2 regions of the Anaerobranca gottschalkii DSM 13577 genome follow, and region 1 is predicted to be linked to the other one. Evidence: riboswitches for the same ligand, from Rfam matches in the RefSeq annotation. Region 1 holds a riboswitch; the other holds the start of a gene.
The links. Region 1 has a riboswitch for thiamine pyrophosphate ahead of thiT (energy-coupled thiamine transporter ThiT). Riboswitches for the same ligand answer to the same signal wherever they lie in the genome.
Positions count from the first base shown of each region.

Region 2: another riboswitch for thiamine pyrophosphate. It lies ahead of thiW (energy coupling factor transporter S component ThiW); the one in region 1 lies ahead of thiT (energy-coupled thiamine transporter ThiT).

Region 1 covers NZ_FOIF01000005.1:69,446-80,730, reverse strand. The annotation lists gene sdaAA (L-serine ammonia-lyase, iron-sulfur-dependent, subunit alpha) at 1-509, opposite strand, end outside; gene sdaAB (L-serine ammonia-lyase, iron-sulfur-dependent subunit beta) at 523-1,182, opposite strand; gene BMX60_RS02895 (DegV family protein) at 1,213-2,046, opposite strand; gene BMX60_RS02890 (DAK2 domain-containing protein) at 2,064-3,692, opposite strand; gene BMX60_RS02885 (Asp23/Gls24 family envelope stress response protein) at 3,707-4,063, opposite strand; gene rpmB (50S ribosomal protein L28) at 4,310-4,501, shown strand; gene BMX60_RS11995 (hypothetical protein) at 4,639-4,803, opposite strand; gene yfcE (phosphodiesterase) at 4,925-5,473, opposite strand; gene BMX60_RS02870 (thiamine diphosphokinase) at 5,487-6,113, opposite strand; gene thiT (energy-coupled thiamine transporter ThiT) at 6,188-6,994, opposite strand; TPP riboswitch at 7,069-7,176, opposite strand; gene rpe (ribulose-phosphate 3-epimerase) at 7,234-7,884, opposite strand; gene rsgA (ribosome small subunit-dependent GTPase A) at 7,897-8,781, opposite strand; gene pknB (Stk1 family PASTA domain-containing Ser/Thr kinase) at 8,784-10,658, opposite strand; gene BMX60_RS02845 (Stp1/IreP family PP2C-type Ser/Thr phosphatase) at 10,659-11,285, opposite strand, start outside.
Region 2 covers NZ_FOIF01000011.1:24,505-35,789, reverse strand. The annotation lists gene BMX60_RS04720 (amidohydrolase) at 70-1,665, shown strand; gene BMX60_RS04715 (aminotransferase class I/II-fold pyridoxal phosphate-dependent enzyme) at 1,807-3,285, shown strand; gene BMX60_RS12015 (hypothetical protein) at 3,384-3,533, shown strand; gene BMX60_RS04710 (sensor domain-containing diguanylate cyclase/phosphohydrolase) at 3,565-6,186, shown strand; TPP riboswitch at 6,242-6,354, shown strand; gene thiW (energy coupling factor transporter S component ThiW) at 6,459-6,950, shown strand; gene thiD (bifunctional hydroxymethylpyrimidine kinase/phosphomethylpyrimidine kinase) at 6,953-7,735, shown strand; gene thiM (hydroxyethylthiazole kinase) at 7,752-8,570, shown strand; gene thiE (thiamine phosphate synthase) at 8,560-9,189, shown strand; gene BMX60_RS04685 (VanZ family protein) at 9,198-9,875, opposite strand; gene BMX60_RS04680 (hypothetical protein) at 9,970-10,494, opposite strand; gene BMX60_RS04675 (4Fe-4S dicluster domain-containing protein) at 10,491-11,285, opposite strand, start outside.

The DNA.
Region 1 (11,285 bases):
CACTCTGCTTGACATCCCCCTTCAGCTCCTGCCACAGTACCTTTCTTAGCAATAACATGCCCAATATATGCAGCTGTAAATAAAGATTTCACAACTTTATCGTCTTCTATTTTTTTAGCTTCAGAAATTGAAAGTAAAACTCCTGGCAAAATACCACAAGAGCCGGCTGTAGGAGTTGCTACAATTTTACCCATAGCCGCATTAACTTCTGCCATAGCCATAGAATAAGCAACAGCTTTTTGAGCAATTTCTCCTAATAAACCTTTATTTTCTAAATGATATTTTTTAGCATCTCCTCCCGTTAACCCAGATACTGATTTAATATTTTCTTCTATTCCTTTGTTAATACCCTCTTTCATTATTTTCCAATAACCCATCATTTTTTGGAAAATTTCCTCTGTAGACTTTTCGGCCTTTTCACTTTCAATTTTAATAACTAAATCTGATAAGGAACAATTCATTTCTTTTGCTTTAATTAGCATGTCTTTTAGATTATCTGGGAAGTGCATAATAACATCCTTTCTAAATTGGGTTAATAAAAGATACTTTTAGTACACCATCGAGTTTTAACATATTATCTAAACAACTTTGGGATACTTGCTGATCTGTTTCTATTACCATTAATGCCCTTACCCCTTTTTGTTCCCTAATTACCCGCATATAGGCTATATTAACCTGATCCTTTGCTATTTCACTGGTTATTTTTGAAATTATTCCATAGCGATCTTCATGGGGAATAATTAGTGTAAAATATGTTCCCGTGAGTTTTACCTTGAAATTATCAAGTTCAGTAATAATTATATTTCCTCCACCTATAGAAGAACCAACAATTCTATACCTTTGACCACTTTTAGTTTCAATGTGAAATTCAACGGTATTAGGATGATAACCTTTTTTATTACTTTCAATAAAACGATAGGTAAGTTGCTGTTTCCGTGCCAATATAAATGAATCCTTAATTTTTTCATCATCGGTATCAAAACCTAATAACCCTGCTATTAAAGCTAAATCTGTTCCATGACCTTTATAGGTTTTGGCAAAAGAACCATATAAGAAAATATCACAATGACTAATAGGCTCATTGGCAATAGTTCTCGCCATTTTACCTAACCTTACTGCACCTGCTGTATGGGAACTAGATGGCCCAATCATTACCGGGCCGATAATATCAAATACACTCATGGAAGGGACCTCCTAATATCTTTGCTATAGTTAAACGGGATATAAAACTAGACCTATTGCTCCTAAACCTAAATTATATGCTGATATAGAACTTAATTCTGAAAAAATCAAATGATCGTATTTTATATTACTTTCAATTAGATCCTTTAATTTAACGGCATCTTCTAAATTATCAGAATGTATGATAGCAATTTTATATTTTAATCCATTATCAACATGAGAACAAATAACATTAACAAAATCTTGTAAACTTTTAGCTTTATTTCTATGACCCTCTAAAAATTTAAATCCTTCACTATTAAACATAAAAATATTATAGATATAAGGTTCTTCAGCCTTATCCATTTGGGGTAAAAATAAATTTTTATACTCTCCCTCTGTTAATAAAAAGCCTTTAATTGAATCCTTAATTTTATTAGCTAACAATAACAATTGTTCTTTATTTTCTAAGGCTTTTGCTGCTCTAGCTACTTCTAGTACTAGTACCCCTAAGCCCATTGACACTAATCCTGAATCTATAATAGTAATGTCTACTAAATCACCTAACATTTTTTTAGCAATATCTGCAGAAGATACTGTCCCGTTTATTTTAGATGAAAGATGAATAGAAATTATTTCTGTATATTCCTTAGAAAGTTCTTTATATAACTCCATAAATTCTGCTGGGGAAGGTTGGTTTACTATAATTTCTTGACAACCATCTCTAAATTTTCTATAAACCTCTTCAAAGGATATATCTATACCCTCTTTATAAGTGTTTGTTGAAATTTGGATTTTTAAAGGAATTACATGAATATTTAACTCCTCTATTAAACTTCGAGGTAAGTCTGCAGAAGTATCTGTTACTATCGCTACCTTCTTCATAATCATCCCCCTCAGGGTTATTCAACGGAAATTAAATAGTAATATAAAGGCTGTCCTCCATAATGAAGCTCTACCTCTACATTATCATATTGTTCCATAATAGTATCTATTAACTTCTCCCCTTGTTCTTTAGATATATCTTCCCCATAAAATATTGTTACTATTTCGCTATCTTCAGTTATTAACTTATCTAAAAGCCTCAATGTTGTTTCCTCAACATCTTGCCCTATAACTTCAATTTTATTTTCTGCAATACCTAATATATTTCCTTCTTTAATTTCCAGGTCATTAAATTTAGAATCTCTAACAGCAAAAGTAACTTGACCTGATTTAACATTAGTTATAGCTTCTTCCATCATTTGATAGAGCTCTTCAAGGGGAATACCCTCACTTTGATAATTTAATAATGCTGCTATCCCTTGTGGTATAGTTTTACTTCTGACTACCTTCGTAGGTTTTGTAGCAATTTTTTCTGCTTGTTGTGCAGCTAAAACGATATTACTGTTATTGGGCAAAAGAATAAAACTATCAGCATTTACACTTTCCATAGCTTTAAGGAAATCTTCAGTAGACGGATTCATAGTTTGACCACCTTCAATTACATAATCCACTCCCATACTAATAAATATTTCCTTTAACCCTTCTCCTGCAGCCACAGCAATGACCCCAACTTCTTTTTTGGGTCCTAAATTTTCTACCTTATTGTGTTTTACTTCCCTTAATTCTTCAGTTTGAAGTAGCATATTATCGATTTTAATTCCTTTTAAACTTCCCCATTTAGTTCCAACTTCTAAGACCTTTCCTGGGTTATTTGTATGAATATGAACTTTAACCATATCTTCCATCCCAACTGCTAACAATGAATCCCCTAAATCAACTAATTCATTTCTGATTTTATCTGGATCTAGTTTATTACCAAATATTATAAATTCTGTACAATAAGCAAATTTTATTTCCTTTGGATCTAAAGGATGTTCATCAACAAAATCAACTATTCCTTCATCGGCTTGGGTAATATCCCCTATTTCTTCTCCTTTTAAAAACTTTAGCCATCCTTCATAAATCACTAATAAACCTTTACCACCAGAATCTACAACCCCCGCTTGTTTTAAAACAGGAAGCATCTCAGGTGTTTGTTTAAGTGTTATTTCCCCTTGTTCTAAAGCTTTTTCCATTACTTTGACTAAATCACTACCTTGTTTAGCTTCCATAAGGGCAGCTTTAGCAGCATATTTTGATACAGTTAAGATTGTACCTTCTACTGGCTTTAACACTGCTTTATAAGCAGTTTTAACTCCTTCATTTAATCCAAGGGCAAAATCTAAAGGAGTAATCTGATCTTTAGTTTCTAAAACTTTAGAAAAACCTCTAAATAACTGGGATAAAATTACCCCTGAATTACCCCTAGCTCCCATTAAGGATCCCATAGCTAAGGCTTTAACCACATCTTTTACTTTATTGCTATTAACTTTTTTTATTTCATTTATTGCAGATGTCATTGTTAAGTTCATATTAGTTCCAGTATCTCCATCAGGGACCGGAAATACATTTAAGCTATCTACTTCAGATTTTCTTAAACTTAAAGCTTGGCCCCCGGCAATAAGCATATTTTTCAACAGGGTGCCATCAATTGATTTAAAATCCATTATGTCTTCCTCCTCTAACTGTTAATTACTCTAACTCCTTGTACATTTACATTAACCTGGGCCACTGTCAAACCAGTGATACTTTCCACAGTATATTTTACTTTATCTATTACATTATAGGCCACTTCGTTTATTTTAGTACCGTAAGTTACGACAATGTATAAATCGATTATTATTTCACCATCAACACTTTTGATTTCTACACCCTTGTTTAAATTTTCCAAACCCAATAATTCTGAAAAACCGTCTTTTACATTATTGCGGGAATACATGCCAATTAAACCATAACATTCAAGGGCACTGGCACCAGCAATAGTAGCTATAACATCTTTATGAATAGATACCGTACCAAACTCATTTGTAAATTCCATTTTAGTACCTCCTTATAAAAATCTACTTTGTTATTATTTTACTACATTTACATAAAAATTAAAAGAAAATAGTATATAAAAAAGGATAAATCTAACTTGCTAATGTCTATAATAATTTTGTATAATATAAATAATTGCAAATACATAGTATTTCTTTAACAAAATTGGAAAAACCATCGTTTTCTATTGCCATAGTTTCAATTGTATGTTAAAATATTAAATGTTGTATAAAGGAGGTGGATTCTAATGGCAAAAAAATGTGAAATCTGTGCTAAAGTGAGCCATACTGGCTTTAAAGTGAGCCATTCAAACATAAAAACAAAAAGACGTTGGTCTCCTAATATTCAAAAAGTAAGAGCATTGATCAATGGTACACCTCGGAGAGTTAGTATTTGTACTCGCTGCTTAAAAGCTGGTAAAGTTCAAAGGGCCCTTTAAAATTTATAAATTAATGAGTAAAAAGCGCTAAACAGCGCTTTTTATTTTTCCTTGCCAAATAATTTTAAAACTCCTTTAACTATTGCACTTAAACATTTAGGTAATTTGTAAGCATAAATTTTCATAATACCCCTCCCTTACGCATTAAATAATAACCAGCCCACAATAATAAAAACTAACCCAATAACTATCCACCATACATAAATAGGTAATGTACTAACTAAGATATAAACTCCTATAAGAGCAAAAAGTATTCCTAATATCTTTCTTCCATTGCCCCCTCTTTTTCTCCTTCTGCCCATAGATAACCCTCCTATTTTAAATTATATTCACTACATCTAAAAATTGTGCCAAAATAATAAAAAAAGAGCTAAACAAAAAGCTCTTTTTTGTAATAAAAATTATACTTTGTAAATTGACCCTTTAAAAAGTATATTCTTCTATTTTTAGTTTTGAGTTTATATCAAATATTTTAATTCCATTAGATTCAATAATAGCAACGGTAGAATATTCCCCTTTTGTCAAACTAGGTGAACCTGGGTTTAAAAATACAGTTTTTCCATCTTTATAAATTTCTGCTATATGGGTATGGCCAGTTATAAAAATATCAATATTGTACTTTTGAGCTAATTTTATTTTATCACCATAAGATAAAGTATGCCCATGATGGGCTAAAATTTTTTTCCCATCTACAATCATCAAGACATAGGGATTTTGAAGGGGATGTTCTAAAACCATTTGATCCACCTCTGCATCACAATTACCCTTTGCAAAAATGATAGGTGTTTTTAAAGAATTTAACCTTTGTGATAATAGAGCTGGATTATAACCTTCTACAATAGGGTTACGAGGCCCATGATACAAAACATCTCCACAATGGATAATTAAACTAACATCTCCAAAAAATTCTTCCATTACTTTATCCCAAACACTAACAACACCATGAGTATCACTTATAACACCTATTTTCATCCCTTCACTTCCTTTACCATTTATTCTGTGTCTTATTAACTATAACGACAAAATTTCCAGTTTTGACGGTAATATTCAAAGATTCACCTGTTATTATATTGCTTAACGTTAAGGACTGGTATAAATCGACATCTTGTCTATCTAAAGAATAATATGCCCCTTTGATAGTCAATTCATTTAATTTCTCTAATGGAAAAAGGGAAAAAGTGTGTCCTTTAAAACCTTTTAGAGTAAAGAAATTATGGCAAAAATAAATAATTTCATTTTCCGTTTCCCCTATATAATAATTATCCTTTATGTAGTTTTTAAGGACAAAAAAATTAAATAATTGATGATCTATTCTCCCACCAGTTAAGCCAAATATTATAACCTTTTGGTCTTTATAATTATTATGTATATACTTAAGGGTAAGTTCAAAATCACTTAAATCTTTATCTTTAGGGTATTGTAAGATTTTATACTTTTGAGGCAAGTTTTTAATGGAGTCTAAATCACCAAGGATTTCTATCCTATTGTTCTTTAAAAGCTTTGGAGGAATATTATTAAAACCTCCATCTACCCCTATTATGAGCTCTATCTTTCCTTTAAAGAATTCGCTATCTTTAACGGTACTACCATTTAAGAAAACCAAAATTGCCATATTTTTCACCCACCAAAAAAATTATACCATTAGATCTTGCAAATTTAAAGGGCAAATGGAGGTTTTTTATTGATTTAATTCAAAAATTTGTTAATTATCAAATATGCCAAAACTACAACCACTTGAGAGTTAATAAATATAAACAATGGAGTTTTTACCTTTTCCTTAAAGAATTTTATGATATTGATAACTAATACCCCTAACCAACCTAGTGAAACAATACCTTTAAAAATGTTCATCAACAAAACTTGTACTTCCTTATCTTCTGTTATAGCTTTAACAATGGCATTATCAACCCGTCCAGTATAAGCAGTTATCATTAATAGTGGCATCAATAAACTTAATAAAACCAACCTTTCCTCTTTAGGTTTATTATGAGGTATATCATGTAATTTATTAACAATATAAGGAGTTATAAAGATAACCAACAAAATCTCTGGTACCATATAAGTAGCATTATAAATTAACGAGTAAATAAAAACTGATTGGCCTTCTGGAGCATATTGACCAAAAAATACTATACCTGAGATAAAGTGAGCGAGAAACCTTAAAAGACCAGCTATAGAAATTCCTAATAACTGATTATCTCTCAATAAACCAGCAATTCCGATGACTCCAAAGGCTAATGGATAATCTAAAATCACCTGGATAGGATGGGCAAACCAAAAACCTGGTCCAATTATTTTTAATACACCGAAGGCTACTCCAGCTATTGTCCCAGCTTTGAATCCCCATCTTAAAGCTATTAAGAAGATTGGGATCATTTGTAAAGAAATTGAACCCCCTTGTGGCATTTGACCTATCCTAAAATAACTTAAAATAAAAGCCAATGCCAACATCATACTGGTTTCCACCAGTATTTTAATTTGTCTACGATTCATATAAAATCCCTCCCATATTTAGGGTAAACAAAAAAACCGTTTCCCACTAGGAAATACGGTTTATTTAGAATACACCTATCCTAAACCGACTTCCCTACGCTGGCATTACCCAGATCAGGTTCAAAGGGTCAGATGCCCACAGCATCCTCTCAGTTATTGTAATAACTCCCCTAGTGGTTTTTTGTCTCCCTATTAAATTTTACATTTTAATTATATGAAATTTTTTCAAAAATTACAAGTTAGTTTTTATTATTTTTTCTTAATAAATCAATGGCTATTTTAGGGTTAGGATGATTTAGAATATATGAACCTGCTACTAAAACAGTAGCACCAAAGTCTACTAATTTAGGGCCTACTTCATCATTAACTCCACCATCGACTTGAATTTCTATTTTTCTTTCCCCAATCAACTCTTTTAAATCATTTAATTTATCATATGTGCTTTCGATAAATTTCTGTCCACCAAAACCTGGATTTACTGACATTAATAAAACCATATCTAATTTATCTAATACATACTTAATACTTCTCACATCGGTGGCAGGATTTAAAGCAACCCCCGCTTTTTTACCATAAAATTTTATCAGCTGTAATGTTCTATCTAAATGGGGAGTAGCTTCACAATGTACCGTTACATAATCTGCTCCAGCTTTACAAAAATCTTCAATATATCGTTCAGGTTTTTCCACCATTAAATGGACATCTAAAACTAAATTTGTAATTTTTCTAAGGGCAGAAACATATTGGGGACCAAAGGTAATATTAGGAACAAACATTCCATCCATCACATCAATATGGAACCAATTGGCACCACTTTCTTCTAATATTTTTATATCCCTTGCTAAATTTAAAACATCTGCTGCTAATAAAGATGGTGCTATTTTTATCATTAAAATTCCACCTCATTTTTGATTATTTTCACGGATTTCCTCTAGTAGCATAAGATAGCTATTATATCTTTCAGGATTAATTAAACCTTTTTCTACTGCAGATTTTATATTACATCCTTCTTCCTTTTGATGTAAACAAGAAGTAAAACGACAATTTGAAAAAGGTATGAATTCAGGAAAATATTTGTCTAGTTCATAGACATCAAAATCCGTTAGTTCCAATGAAGTAAATCCAGGGGTATCCACAACAAAACTATTTTCCATAACTTCAAGTAACTGACAAAATGTAGTAGTATGTTTACCCCTCTTAGTTTTTTCACTTACTGAAGATACCGCTAATTTAAACTGTGGGTTAATATTGTTAATTAGAGATGACTTACCAGCACCTGATGGACCAGATAAAGTTGTGATTTTCCCTTTAAGTTTTTCTTTTAATTCCTCTAATCCTTCTAAAGTCTTATTAGAAATTCCAATTATTGTATATCCTGTATCTTTAAACCTTTGTGCAATATTATCTAAAAAAGTCTTATCAATTAAGTCCATTTTAGTTATACAAATAATTACTTCTAATGAATTTTTACCAGCTAAAACTGTAAGCCTATCCATTAGAAGATAATCGGGGATTGGATCCATAGCGGAAAAAACCAGGCAAAGCTGGTCAATATTTGCAACACTTGGTCTAACCAAACAATTTTTTCTCTCTTTGATCGTTTCTATTACCCCTTCGGTAGGGGATATCAGTGCAAATTCAACTTTATCCCCTACCACAGGCTTAATGTTATCCTTCTTAAACTTCCCCCTAGCCCTGCATTGAATTATTTTATTCTCCCATTTTACATAATAAAATCCACTTAAAGCTTTTACAATAATACCTTCATGTAAAACTATAAAGATCACCCCTATGGTAATAGTATTTTATCTTTTAGTTCATTGTCCCGATAAAATTCTACTTCTCCTTTTTCCCAATAGTTAACCATTATTTCTAAATCACCTTCTTGTGGATTTACTATATTATCAAAGACAGTTCTTTGACCACCTAAATCTTTGACTATTACCCTTAATACATATGGTTTATCAATACCACTATTATTAACAGTAAAGGTTCTCGTCTTTTCTTGAAAAGGTCTTGCAACAAGATCGATAGTTGTTACCCCCGGTTGTACCAATGGGTTATCTTGATGAGAGTGTCTAATAACAATTCCAGAAGGAGAATTTCCCTGACTTGGTTCATAAGTAACAAATCTAACAGAGACATTAAGATATGAAAGTAGCTCTTTTGCTTCTTCTACTGTTAGACCTATAAGGTTTGGTAATTCTACTGATCGAGGGCCTGAACTTATTATCAAAGTTATAGTTTCACCTTTTAATAGGTTTCCTCCTAAAGGTAGTTGTCTAATAACCCTTCCTTCTTGTACAGTTTCGCTATTTTCCCTTTCAATATTTACCTTTAAACCTGCTTGTTCAATAGTTATTTTTGCAATCCTCTCTTCTTCTCCAACTACATCGGGAACTGTAACAAATTCTGGGCCACTACTTAATGTCAGAGCAATTTCCCTTCCCTTTTTTACCCTTGTATTTGGTATTGGATGTTGATATACAACATGATTTACCGGTATTTCAGCATGATATACATCTTCAGTTATGGTATAATTTAAACCTTTTTCCCTTAAAATAGCAATAGCGTCATTTAAACGTAACCCTTCAACATTAGGTACTACTACTTCCGGTACATGTAAAAGGTTTCTAATACCAAAATAAGCTAGTATCGGTAAAACTATTAACAATATAACTATACTTGTAATCAAAATACCTTTTCTAATTTTTTTCTTTTTATTAGTTGAATTTTTCTCTTTTTTCTCTTCAACTGGCATCTGAGCATTAATACCATTTATACCATTAAAAACTTGGGTCTGTTGAGCAGTGGTATCAGGGATTTTAACATCTACTTTACCATATTTAAGCCAACTTTGAATATCATCTAGTAAATCTCTGATGTTATTATATCTAACATCTCTATTTTTTTGTAGACATTTTTCCACTATTTTAGCTATATCCTCAGGTATATCGGGCTTGATTTCCCTAATAGGTTTTACTTTTTCTTGAATATGTTTTATTGCAATGGAAATAGGACTTTCGCCATCAAAGGGTAATTGACCAGTTAACATTTCATACATTACTATTCCTAAAGAATAAATATCTGATTGAACACCGGCATAAGAACCCTTTGCCTGTTCCGGTGAAAAATAATGAACAGAACCCATAATTGAACCAGTATTTTGTACTGTTAAAGTATTGCTTGTTATTGCCTTTGCAATACCAAAATCCGTTACTTTCACAGACATATTTTTTGTTAATAATATATTATGGGGTTTAATATCCCTATGGATAATAGAATTATCATGGGCATGGGCTAATGCTTCTGCAACTTCTTTAGCAATCTTCATAGCCTCTTTAGGTTCTAATACACCTTTGTTTTGTATATATTCTTTAAGTGTCATTCCATCAATATATTCCATGACTATAAAATAATCAGACTTATCTTGACCTACATCATATATTCCTACAATATTAGGATGGGATAAACTAGCAGATGATTGAGCTTCTCTACGAAACTTTTTAACAAATTCTTCATCATGGGCAAATTGAGGACGTAAAACTTTTACAGCTACGATACGGTTTAATAGGGTACAACGGGCTTTATAAACTATAGCCATTCCTCCGCCACCGATTTTCTCAAGTATCTGATACCTATTAGCTAATTTCCGTCCAATCATCTAGTTCACCCCTCCTTCATAGGAAATTATTATCAATGAGATATTATCATTTCCTCCCCGATTTAATGCAGTTTCCAATAATTTTTCAGCACAATCTTCTATTTGATAATTTTGTAACATTAAGGATATTTCATCATTTGTTACTAAATTAGTCAATCCATCTGAACATAGTAAAATAATATCATTAGATTCAATAGGTTGATTTAAAACTTGAATTTCAATTTCCTTTGCTGTACCTACGGCTTGTGTCAAAATATTCTTTCTTGGATGGTTATTAGCTTCTTCCTTAGTAATATCTCCTAAATTTATAAGCTCTTGAACAAAAGAATGATCAGTGGTAAGCTGGCAAAGTTCTTTGCCCCTTAATAAATATGCCCTGCTATCACCAACATGGCCGACATATAGCATATTATTGCTGATTAGTCCTAATGTCAAAGTGGTTCCCATTCCTGTTAATTCAGGTGTTAATAAACTATAGTTATATAAATGGGAATTAACCTCTTCAATCCAAGTTTTAATTTGAATAACTTCACTTGAGTTAATTTTCATTTCTAACAAATTTACTGCCATTTCGCTTGCTAATTCCCCGCCATTATGACCACCCATACCATCTGCTACTATCCCATA
Region 2 (11,285 bases), on a different contig from region 1:
TTTTTCTTGATTACAGGTATTTAACCTGATATTATTTTTTTAAATAAAGATAAGGTGAGGGGTGGAAGTGTGAGGGTAATATTGATAAACGGTAAAATTTATGTAGAGAAAAATAGATTTTGTGAAGGGTTATTGATTGAAAAGGGTATAATTAAAGAAATTGGTTCTAATGACCAAATAGGAAAATTAAAAGGAGATAAAGTTATAGATCTTCAAGGGAAAACAGTACTTCCTGGCTTTAACGACAGTCATTTACATTTGTCTGGTATAGGTGCAGCTATGTTTAATTGTAATTTAATGGGAACAAATTCTATTGAAGAAGTCATCCAAAGGGGTATTAATTTTTTAAGGGAAAACCCTAATCTCCAGGTCCTTTATGGTAGAGGTTGGAACCAGGATTATTTTATCTTTGGGGAAAAGAGGTTACTAATTAAGGAAGATTTAGATAGAATTTCCAGAGAAATTCCAATAATTTTTGATAGAGTATGTGGTCATCTTTCAGTTGGAAATACTAGAGCATTAGAACTCCTTGGGGTAAATTCAAATACCATTGTCAATGGAGGAACAATAGAGCTTGATGAAAAAGGAAAACCCAATGGTATTTTTACTGAAAGTGCTGTGGCTTTACTTTATTCTCTGATACCTCCTAAAAGTTATAAAGATAGGGAGATGGAATTTTTAAAAGCTCAAGATTATTTATTAAGTTTAGGGGTTACGTCTGTTCAATCCTGTGATGTAGTAGTAGATTCTACAAATCGGGAATCAGAATGTATGTTTAATATTATCAAAGGGCTTTATAAGGAAAAGAAATTAAAAATCCGCTATAGCCATCAATTTAACTATCAAAGGATAGAAGATTTTCATCGGTATATAGATGGAGAATTAAAATCAGAAGGGTATGATGATATCTATTTATCAAAGGGAGGTCTAAAACTTTTTTGTGATGGTTCTTTAGGGGCAAGGACTGCATTGATGCTAGAAGATTATAAAGATGCACCGGGTAACAAAGGAGTAGAGGTATTAACTGAAAGGGAGCTGTCTAATTTTGTAAAATTGGCAACTGAAAATAAAATCAGAGTAGTAATCCATGCCATTGGTAATGGAGCTGTTCAAAGGGTTATCAATGTCTATAAAGATAGTATTGAAAAATGGGGGAATAAAGACAATTATCTTCGCCATGGTATTATCCATTGCCAAATAACTACAAGGGAACAGTTAAAAAAGATTGCTAAATTAAAGATTCCTGTCATGTATCAGCCAATTTTTTTAGATTATGACAGGAAAATTGTGAAGGAACGGGTAGGAGAAGATTTAGCCAATACTTCATATGCCTTCAATACTTTATATAAACTGGGAGCACCAATAAGTTTTGGTACTGATGGACCTGTAGAAAATTGCAATCCCTTTATCAATTTGTATTTTGCTGTAACGAGGGGTGGATTTAACTTAGGTGAGAAGATGAAATTAGAAGATGCCATTGATGTTTATACATTAGGTAGTGCATTTAATGAGCATAAAGAAAGGGTAAAGGGAAGGTTAAAGCCGGGATATGTAGGGGATTTAATCTTATTAGATAAAGATATTTTTAAAATCCCAGAAGAAGAGATAAAGGATATTAAAGTACAAATGACGATGGTTAATGGAGAAATAATTTATCAAAGATAGAATTAAAGTTAAAATTATTAGATATAAATTTAACAAAAATCCCTTTTAAAAAAAGAGTTTTTTTGCTAAAATTCATCTTGTGTATTTGATTAAAGCAGTGGTAAAAATATTAAAAATAAACTTATAAGGGAGTAATTAAAGTTGAAAAATAAAGGACAAAATCAAACACCTCTTTTTACAGCATTAAAAGAATATAGTAAAAGTGGTATAGTGCCCTTCGATGTACCAGGTCATAAGCAAGGTAAGGGAATAAAGGAATTTACTGAATATGTAGGAACTACCCTTATGGAGTTAGATGTTAATTCTGTAAAATGCCTTGATAATATTTGTAATCCTATTGGAGTAATCAAGGAAGCAGAGGACTTGGCAGCTCAAGCCTTTGGTGCAGATCACAGTTTCTTCCTGGTCAATGGTACCACTTCTGGGGTCCAGACAATGATTATGAGTGCTTGCAAACCAGGGGATAAAATCATAATCCCTAGAAACGCTCATAAGTCAGCTATATCTGGCATTATTTTAAGTGGAGCAATACCAATTTATATTCAACCGGAAATAGATGAGAATTTAGGTATAGCCATGGGAGTGACTGTGGAACGGGTGAAGAAAACGATCAAAGCACACCCAGATGCTAAAGCTATTTTTCTTATAAATCCCACATATTATGGAGCAACATCAAATATCAAAGAAATTGTAGAAATAGCCCATCAACATTCTATGGCGGTACTAGTAGATGAAGCCCATGGAGCCCATATGGGATTCCATGAAGAATTTCCCCCTTCTGCCATGGAATTGGGGGCAGATATGAGTGCAGTAAGTCTTCATAAAACTGGAGGTTCATTAACACAAAGTTCCCTTTTATTATTAAAAAAAGGGATAATAGATCCCTTCACAGTTAAAGCAAACCTTAACTTGACCCAAACTACCAGTGCATCCTATTTACTAATGTCTAGTTTAGATGTGGCCCGTAAACAGCTGGCTACCCAAGGTCAAGAATTATTAGATAGGGTATTAAAATTGGTAAGAAAAGCTAGAGAGGAAATAAATAAAATCGATGGATTATATGCCTTTGGTAAAGAATTAGTAGGTAATCCAGGGGTATATGATTTTGATGAATCAAAGCTTGGTGTAAATGTCAGGAAGTTAGGATTAACTGGTTTCGAAGTTTATGATATCTTGAGGGATGATTATAAAATTCAGGTGGAATTAGCAGATTATTATAATATTATGGCTATAGTTAGTTTAGGAGATACAGAACAATCATTAAATGCTTTAGTTAATGCTCTAAAGGATATTGCTTTTAGATATAGAAAAGATGAAGAAATTAAGATGATCACCAATGTCTTAAAAAACCCTGCTGTTATTGTTTCACCCCGGGATGCATATTACAGTAGTAAAAGGGTGGTTAAATTAGATGATGCAGTAGGAGAAATCAGTGGTGAGTCAATTATGGCATATCCTCCTGGAATACCCGTTGTTGCCCCAGGGGAGAGGATTACTAAAGAAATGATTGAATATATTAAATTGTTAAAAGAAGAGGAAACCCTTCTTCAAGGTACAGAAGATCCCTATATAGAATATATAAAGGTACTAGGGTTAAATACCAACGGTTTTGGTAAATAGAAATTTAATGAACACAACTATTAAAGGCAAATTACTTAAATATTTTAAGTGATTTGCTTTTTTATTCATCACAAAACAGTTAAATAATGATATAATTAATGAAAAATTTGATTTTTATTAGACAAATTCCCTGTACTACATTGTTGGAAGAGGAGTTAGAGATTAAAGATAAGTTAATTGGCTTAGGTTTTGAAACTTGGTTTGATTGGAAACCAGATTATTTATATTTTGTTATGGAGTTAAAGTAAAATTAGTTTATGGTTAAGAAGGGTGAATGTAATGAAAGAAAAGGAAGCACATTTTAAACATCTAACGGAAAAGATTTCAGAAATAGTTGCAATTCTCGATTTTACTGGAAATTTTAAGTGGTTAGGTAAATACCATGAGGTTTTAGGTTATGAAGTAAAAGAATTAATGGGGAAAAACGCTTTAAGTCTAATCCATCCCCAAGACCTTCCCCTAATAAAGGGTGAATTCGATAGGTTAGTTAGTGGTGAAATTGAAAAAACAAGGGTAGTTTTTCGTTATAGAAAAGGGGATAATAGTTATATTTGGTTAGAAACTATAGCACAAATCATTAGTGGTGATAAAGAAAAGGGGATATTTTTAACTTCCCGGGATATAACTTCATATTATGAAGAAGGACAAGCTTTAAAATTAATTTTAAAATATTATAATGATTTTATTCAGTACAATAATAAAGAAATAAATTACAAAAAAATAACCGATGATTTTGCTAGTATCGTTAATTCTTTGGCGGTAGCCCTTAATATATATGGGGATGATGGCAAAACTTTTGTAACAAAAGCTATCTCAGTTAAGGGTGAGATTTTAACTAAAGCTGTGAAAATCTTAGGATTTACCTTAGAGGGGAAAGAGTGGCAACATGATAAAATTAGGGCAGAAAAAATAAAAAATCAGGTAACCACTATTTTTCCAAAATTAGAAGATTTAACAGGGGATGTTATACCAAAGGGTATTGTAACAACTTTACAAAATATGTTTAGTATTGGTGAAGTTGCAGTGGTCAAGATAATGGAAGGGGAAAGGATGTTTGGAGATTTTACCATAATTATGCCTAAAGGAACAAAATTTAGGAACGAAACTGTAGCAGAAATATTTGCTAATCAGTTAGGGTTATTGCTAGAAAGGCAGCAAAAAGAAAAAGAAAAGATAGCGATAGAAAGGGCTTTAAGGGAAAGTGAAAGTAAATATCGGAATATTTTTAATCATTCTCCAGTAGGGATTTTTTATTTTAACAGCAGTGGAGTAATTACTGACTGTAATGGGGCCTTTATTGAAATTTTAGGTTCAACAAAGGAAAAAATATTAGGTACTGATATTTTCAGTCTTGATAATGTAGGGGTAGTAAGGGGTACTAGGGAGGCGTTAGAAGGAAAAAATGCCTATTATGAAGGATTATATACTTCTAAAACCAGTGGTAAAACAATTTATGTATTTTCTAAATTTGCCCCTATTTTTACAGATGGTGGGGAGATTACTGGTGGTATGGGGATAGTTGAAGATATGACAGAAAGAAAAAAGATGGAAGATATCCTCCATTTCGAAAAAGAGTATCTTCGTACGACATTACTGGGGATAGGAGAAGGAGTTATATCTACCGATAAATGGGGCTACATAAACTTGTTCAATCCTGGGGCTGAAAAAATAACGGGATGGAAAAGGGAAGAAGCACTAGGGAAGAAATTTTATGAAATAATCAAGGTTATAGCTAGGGAAGAAAATGCTATTAAAATTGAGAGAAAAGATAAGAAGATCATTTATATAGAAAAAAATAAATCACCTATCAAAGATCAAAAAGGAGAGGTAATAGGTGAAATTACTGTATTTAGAGATTGTACAGAAAAAATAGAAAGACAGAAAAAAATAGAGTTCTTAAGTTATTACGATGAATTAACAGAACTATATAATCGCCGTTATATAGTAGAACAGTTAAAAAGACTAGACAATGAATATAGTCTTCCTTTAGGTATAATTGTAATAGACATAAATGGACTAAAAATAACCAATGATGCTTTTGGCCATGATACAGGGGATAGACTAATAAAATTAGTGGCAAATATATTAACCCAGTGTTGTCCACCCCAAAGTATCATTGGTCGGATGGGGGGAGATGAATTTGTCATTTTACTCCCTAACACAAATGAAACAATAGTGGAAGAACTAATAGAAAAGATTAAAGGAAAAGGAGCCCAAAGTAAATTAGAATCAGTAGTTGTATCCTTCGCTATTGGCTATGCTATTAAAAAAGAGATAGTTGAAAGTTTAGGGGAAATCTATAAATTGGCAGATCATAATATGTATAAAGATAAATTAAAAAGAGGGAAATCAATTGGTGGAGAAATAGTAGAAAATGTATTAAAGACAATAAACAGTCAGTATCTTCAAGAACAAATCCATTCTGAAAGGGTTTCCCAATATTGTGAAGCTATAGGTAAGGCTTTAAATTTAACAGAAAAGGAAATTGTAATTTTAAAAGGTGCAGGGGCATTGCACGACATAGGTAAAATAACGGTTTCACCGGAGATATTAAATAAGAGTTCTAAGTTAACCCCTGAAGAATACGAGGAGGTAAAAAGGCATCCAGAAATAGGTTACCAAATACTCCGCTCTATAGATGAATATCGGCTTATGGCGGAATTTGTCCTCTGTCATCACGAACGGTGGGATGGTAAAGGATACCCCAGGGGATTAAAAGGAGAAGAAATACCCTTAGAAGGGAGGATAATCTCTGTAGCCGATGCCTATGAGGCAATGACTGCTAAAAGGAGTTATCAAAAAACTAGAACAAAGGAGGAAGCTTTGGCAGAATTAAAAAGATGTGCCGGAACACAATTTGATCCAAAGATAGTAGATGTTTTTATAAAAGTAATGGGATGATTTTTTATTTACACTCGAAATTTTTATGATAAAATATATAATAGAAAAATAAAATATAAGGCACTAGGAGAGCTGGAGAGGCCAGCTGAGAAAAAGACCCGATAAAGTCTTTGATCCTTAGTACCTGATCTGGGTTATACCAGCGTAGGGAAGTGCTATAAAATTATATATAAAATAAAATCTTTTATTTATATATGATTAATTAGCACATACCTACAGGTGTGTGCTTCTTTTTTTATAGATTTTAAAAAATAAATTTTAGGAGGGATAAAATGAATAAAGAAACAAAAAGATTGGCTACAGCTGCAATTTTCATTGCTATTGGAGTTTTATCTTCTCATCTGTATATACCGATTGGGGTAGCTAAAGTTTTTCCAATACAACACTGTTTAAATTTACTTACAGCCCTTTTTTTCCCTTTAAGCTATACCCTGTATATTCCCTTCACTATTTCTATTCTCCGGAATATCTTAGGTACTGGAACCTTATTAGCTTTTCCAGGGAGTATGATAGGTGCTTTTTTGGCAGGGATCTTGTACAAAAAAACAAGGAAAGTATTTTTCGCATTTTTAGGTGAATTAATAGGTACAGGGGTTTTTGGTGCAATTTTAGCATATCCACTGGCAAGATATGTTTTAGGTAGAGAAGTGGCTATTTTCTTTTTTGTTATCCCATTTACAATTAGCTCTTTTTTTGGGGTAATGATAGGTTATATAATCTTTACTTTAGTCAAAAATGTAATTTTAAATAAAGGAGTTGAATAGTAATGGAGAAATTATTAACTATTGCAGGATCAGATAGTTCTGGCGGCGCAGGAATTCAAGCTGATTTAAAAACTTTTTCCGCATTAGGTACATATGGAATGAGTGTAATTACAGCAATTACAGCTCAAAATACCCAAGGAGTATTTGGAGTTCAAGATGTAGAAGAAGAAATTATTTATAAGCAAATCGAGGCTATTTTCACTGATATAGATGTAGATGCAGTAAAGATTGGGATGGTCTCTAAAAGCAATACTATTGAAACAATTGTAAATGCTTTAAAGAAATTTAAAGCTAAAAATATTGTAGTTGATCCTGTAATGGTATCTAAAAGTGGGTATCATTTATTGAAATCAGAAGCAAAAAAATCTTTAATTGAAAAACTTATTCCTATTGCTAAAATAGTTACTCCTAATATTTTTGAGGCAGAAGTAATTACAGGAATAGAGATAAAAGATATTAAAGATATGGAAAAGGCAGCTAAAAAAATTTATGGACTAGGCCCCCAATATGTATTAGTTAAAGGAGGACATTTATCCCATGAACCTATTGATATTTTATATAATGGTGAAAAATTTAATTATTATAGGGCTGTAAGGATTGAAACAAAAAACACCCATGGCACCGGTTGCACGTTATCTTCTGCTATTGGGGTATATTTAGCAAAGGGGTTTTCAGTAGATAAGGCCGTTGAAAAGGCAAAGGATTATATCACCTCAGCTATAAGTAAATCTTTTCCGTTAGGAAAAGGAGTTGGACCTGTTCATCACTTTTATTCTTGGTGGTAGATAGGAGGGAAGAATCATGATAAAAGAACTTTATAAATTAGATAATATCCTATTGGAGATAAAAAAACAAAAGCCCCTTGTTCACCATATTACAAATTATGTAACTGCCAATGATTGTGCTAATATAGTTTTAGCATTAGGGGGAAGTCCAGTAATGGCTGAAAGTATTGAAGAAATTGAAGAAATCGTCTCTGAAGCGTCGGCCCTCCTTTTAAATTTAGGGACGTTGACGGAGAAGGCTGTTCAATCTATGATTATTGCAGGGAAAAAAGCTAATATATTAAATATACCAGTAATTATGGATCCTGTAGGGGTGGGGGCAAGTGAGTTTAGAAGAAAAATGGTAGAAAAAATATTAAAAGAAGTAAAAGTAAGTGTTATAAAAGGTAACCTCACTGAAATCAAAAACATTTATGGATTAAAGGAAAAGGGTAAAGGGGTGGATTCAGCTAATAGTAATTTTTCTTACGAAGAAAAAGTAGAATTAGCTAAAAGGTTGGCTATTAAATTTACATGTGTAGTAGTAGTTACAGGAGAAATAGATATAATTACCGATGGTAAAAAAATTTATAAAGTAAAAAATGGTACACCTAAATTAACACAAATAACCGGTACTGGTTGTATGATAGGCTCTATAATTAGCACTTGTTGTGGTGTGACTAACGATTATTTATTAGCCAGTACTTTAGCTATTTTGATAATGGGAATTTCAGGGGAAAAAGCTTGTAATGGTAGAGATGGGATAGATATTGGTACATTTAAAGTGAAGTTATTTGATGCTATAAATAATTTTTCTAAAGAAGATTTAGCTAGGGGGAGAATTTATGAAGGGTAAAACAAAGATAAAAGGGATTTACGTGATAGCAGACTTTGGGATTATTAAAGATAGCCCCTTTGAATATATTTTAGAAACTATCCTAGAAAGTGGTATTGATGCTATTCAAATACGGGATAAAGAATCTGATACCCATACCTTATACAAAAGGGCCTTAAAAATAAAAAAAATTACTGAAAAATATAGGATTCCATTGATAATCAATGATAGACTTGATATAGCTATTGCAGTAGATGCAGATGGGGTTCACTTAGGACAAAAAGATTTGCCTGTCCAAGTTGCTAGAGAAATACTAGGGGATGATAAAATTATAGGGCTTTCTGCAAGTAATTTAGAAGAAAGTTTAAAAGGAGAAAGGGCAGGAGCAGATTACCTTGGGGTTGGTTGTCTGTTTTTTACCGATACGAAAAAGGATACTAGAAAAGTGACTGTAGAAATGATAAAAAGAATTAAAGAAAGAGTAAAAATACCAGTAATAGCTATTGGTGGGATAAATAAGAGGAATTTAGGTGAAATTAAAGGAAATGTAGATGGCGTAGCTGTAGCCTCAGCAATATTTAAATCCGATAATATAAAAAGGGAAACCTTAGAACTTGTAGAGAGTTTTTGGAAAGGATAAAATATAACTTATTGTTTCCCATTATTACTTAATTTTTCCTTAAAAGACTTATCATAAATTTTTGTCTGCTGCTCATCAAGGGAAGGGGCAGATTGTGGTAGCTCCTGTTGTATTTCTTCTGTAGATATCTTTTTATAATATTCCTTCATCCTTACCCCTTTTGTAATAAAAAGGGCAAACCAGATGAAAAAGATAGCTAAAGTAACACCTACTAAATTGATAAATACATCGGTTAAACTGGCAACCCTTGTCGGCACAAAACTTTGTCTATACTCGTCAAGGATGGCAATAATAGTTCCACCTAAAAAAGCCAAAAGGATAGCGGACCTTACCTTTTTGACATAATGGCTGGCTAGTAGGAAAAAAGCTAAGGTTATAAAGAAAAACATAACTACATGGGCAATTTTTCGTAGAATAAATTCTACAATCCTAGGGTTATCGCTGGTATACTCTATAAAATCCCGACCGGCAACTTTAAAGGGTCTTAGGTCACTAATATCAAAGGGCAGGGAATTACCAAGCCAATTAGAAAAACGGACCAAGGACATATCGAATTTGCTAAGGATATTTTCTAAAAGGGAATGGATATATCTAAGGACAGGCAAAACTTGCAAACCTGGTATCGAGGATAAATAAAAAATAAGACCGATAAAAAAGAATAGAATTAACCAAGCTCTAACTTTCATGAAAACACCTCCCTATACTTAAGTTAACTGAATTTTACCATAAAATTAGCCCATTTTCTAGTAAAATAGCCACCTTAAGTAAAATTAAGGTGGCTTAAATCTTTCGTTTAGTTAATATTTTTAAAAGGGTCCAAGAAGTGCCGTAACCTAATATAAAGGTAATTAAAAAAGGGAGGAAAATTATTAAAGGGTTAGTCAATAAATTTATGGGAAACCAAGCTAAAATGAAAGTAATTACAAACAATGTTAAAAGGATTTGAATTGCAGGGAAAAAACCGGAGGCAAAGGCTATACTGTATTGGTTAGCATATGTTTTAAAAATTAGGGCACAAAAAACTTCTGTTAAAATTCCCCCTAACAAGGTAATTATAGACATCCAGATAAAAAATATGCTCAACACACCACCAATAACTAAGGAAAATAGGGTAATTACCCCAAATTTTTTTATTTTTAAAGTAACTAAAGTTATCCCTGCACCGTAAATAGGAGCCACTATTATGCCCCTAAAGGCAGGGATTGGTAGTATCTGCATAAGGGGGAGTAAAAGATATCCCCCTGCTAAAATAGTAGCAACCACAATGGAGATAAAAACTAATTCTTTTATCTGAAAATCTTTCATAGATTTAATCCCTCTATCCCTAAACACTCTATCATACGACTAAAATTTTTATTTTCTTCTAGAGTTTTGATATAAAACAATAATATTTTAGTTAAAATATCTTCTAATTCTTCTAAAGTAGTTACATTGACCAAATGTTGGGCTAGGTGGGGTTTTCTCCCCAATCTTCCCCCTATTATTACTCTATATCCCTTTTCCCCTTCAGTGATGGATTTAGTAGGGCAGGCCCTAATGCATAGTCCACAATCCAAGCATTGGCTATAATCGATTATAGGGTCTTGGGATAGGGTTATTAATTTCTCAGGGCAAGAACTGATACATCTATTACATTGTATGCAAAAGCCAGAAATAATTTTTGGTTTTACATAACCAATAACCCCTATATCTTTGATCTGAGGTTGTGAACAGTTATTAGGACAACCGCTAATGGCAGCTTTAAATTTGTGGTGATATAGGATTGGGCCTTGAATTTTTTTACCGATTTTTTCTTCTAAGTGTAACTTTTTAATAATCCTATCTAATAATAAAGCTACTTCTTCATCGTTAAATAAAGTTAGGGGACATCCCTTTAAACCTCCACAAAGGGCAATTTCTTTATACTTTGTATTTTCGATACCTTCAATAGTTAAATCTAATTTAGTTAAATCCTCTAAATCTTTATTTCTTTTTGCCAACTCAACATCTTCTATATCAACAATTTCTTTACCCCTTAACTTAGCTACTTCTTCTGCCTTTTTCTTTGCAAAGTTTCTAATGAAAAAGGGAGCTTTTTTTATCCTTTCCTCAGCTTC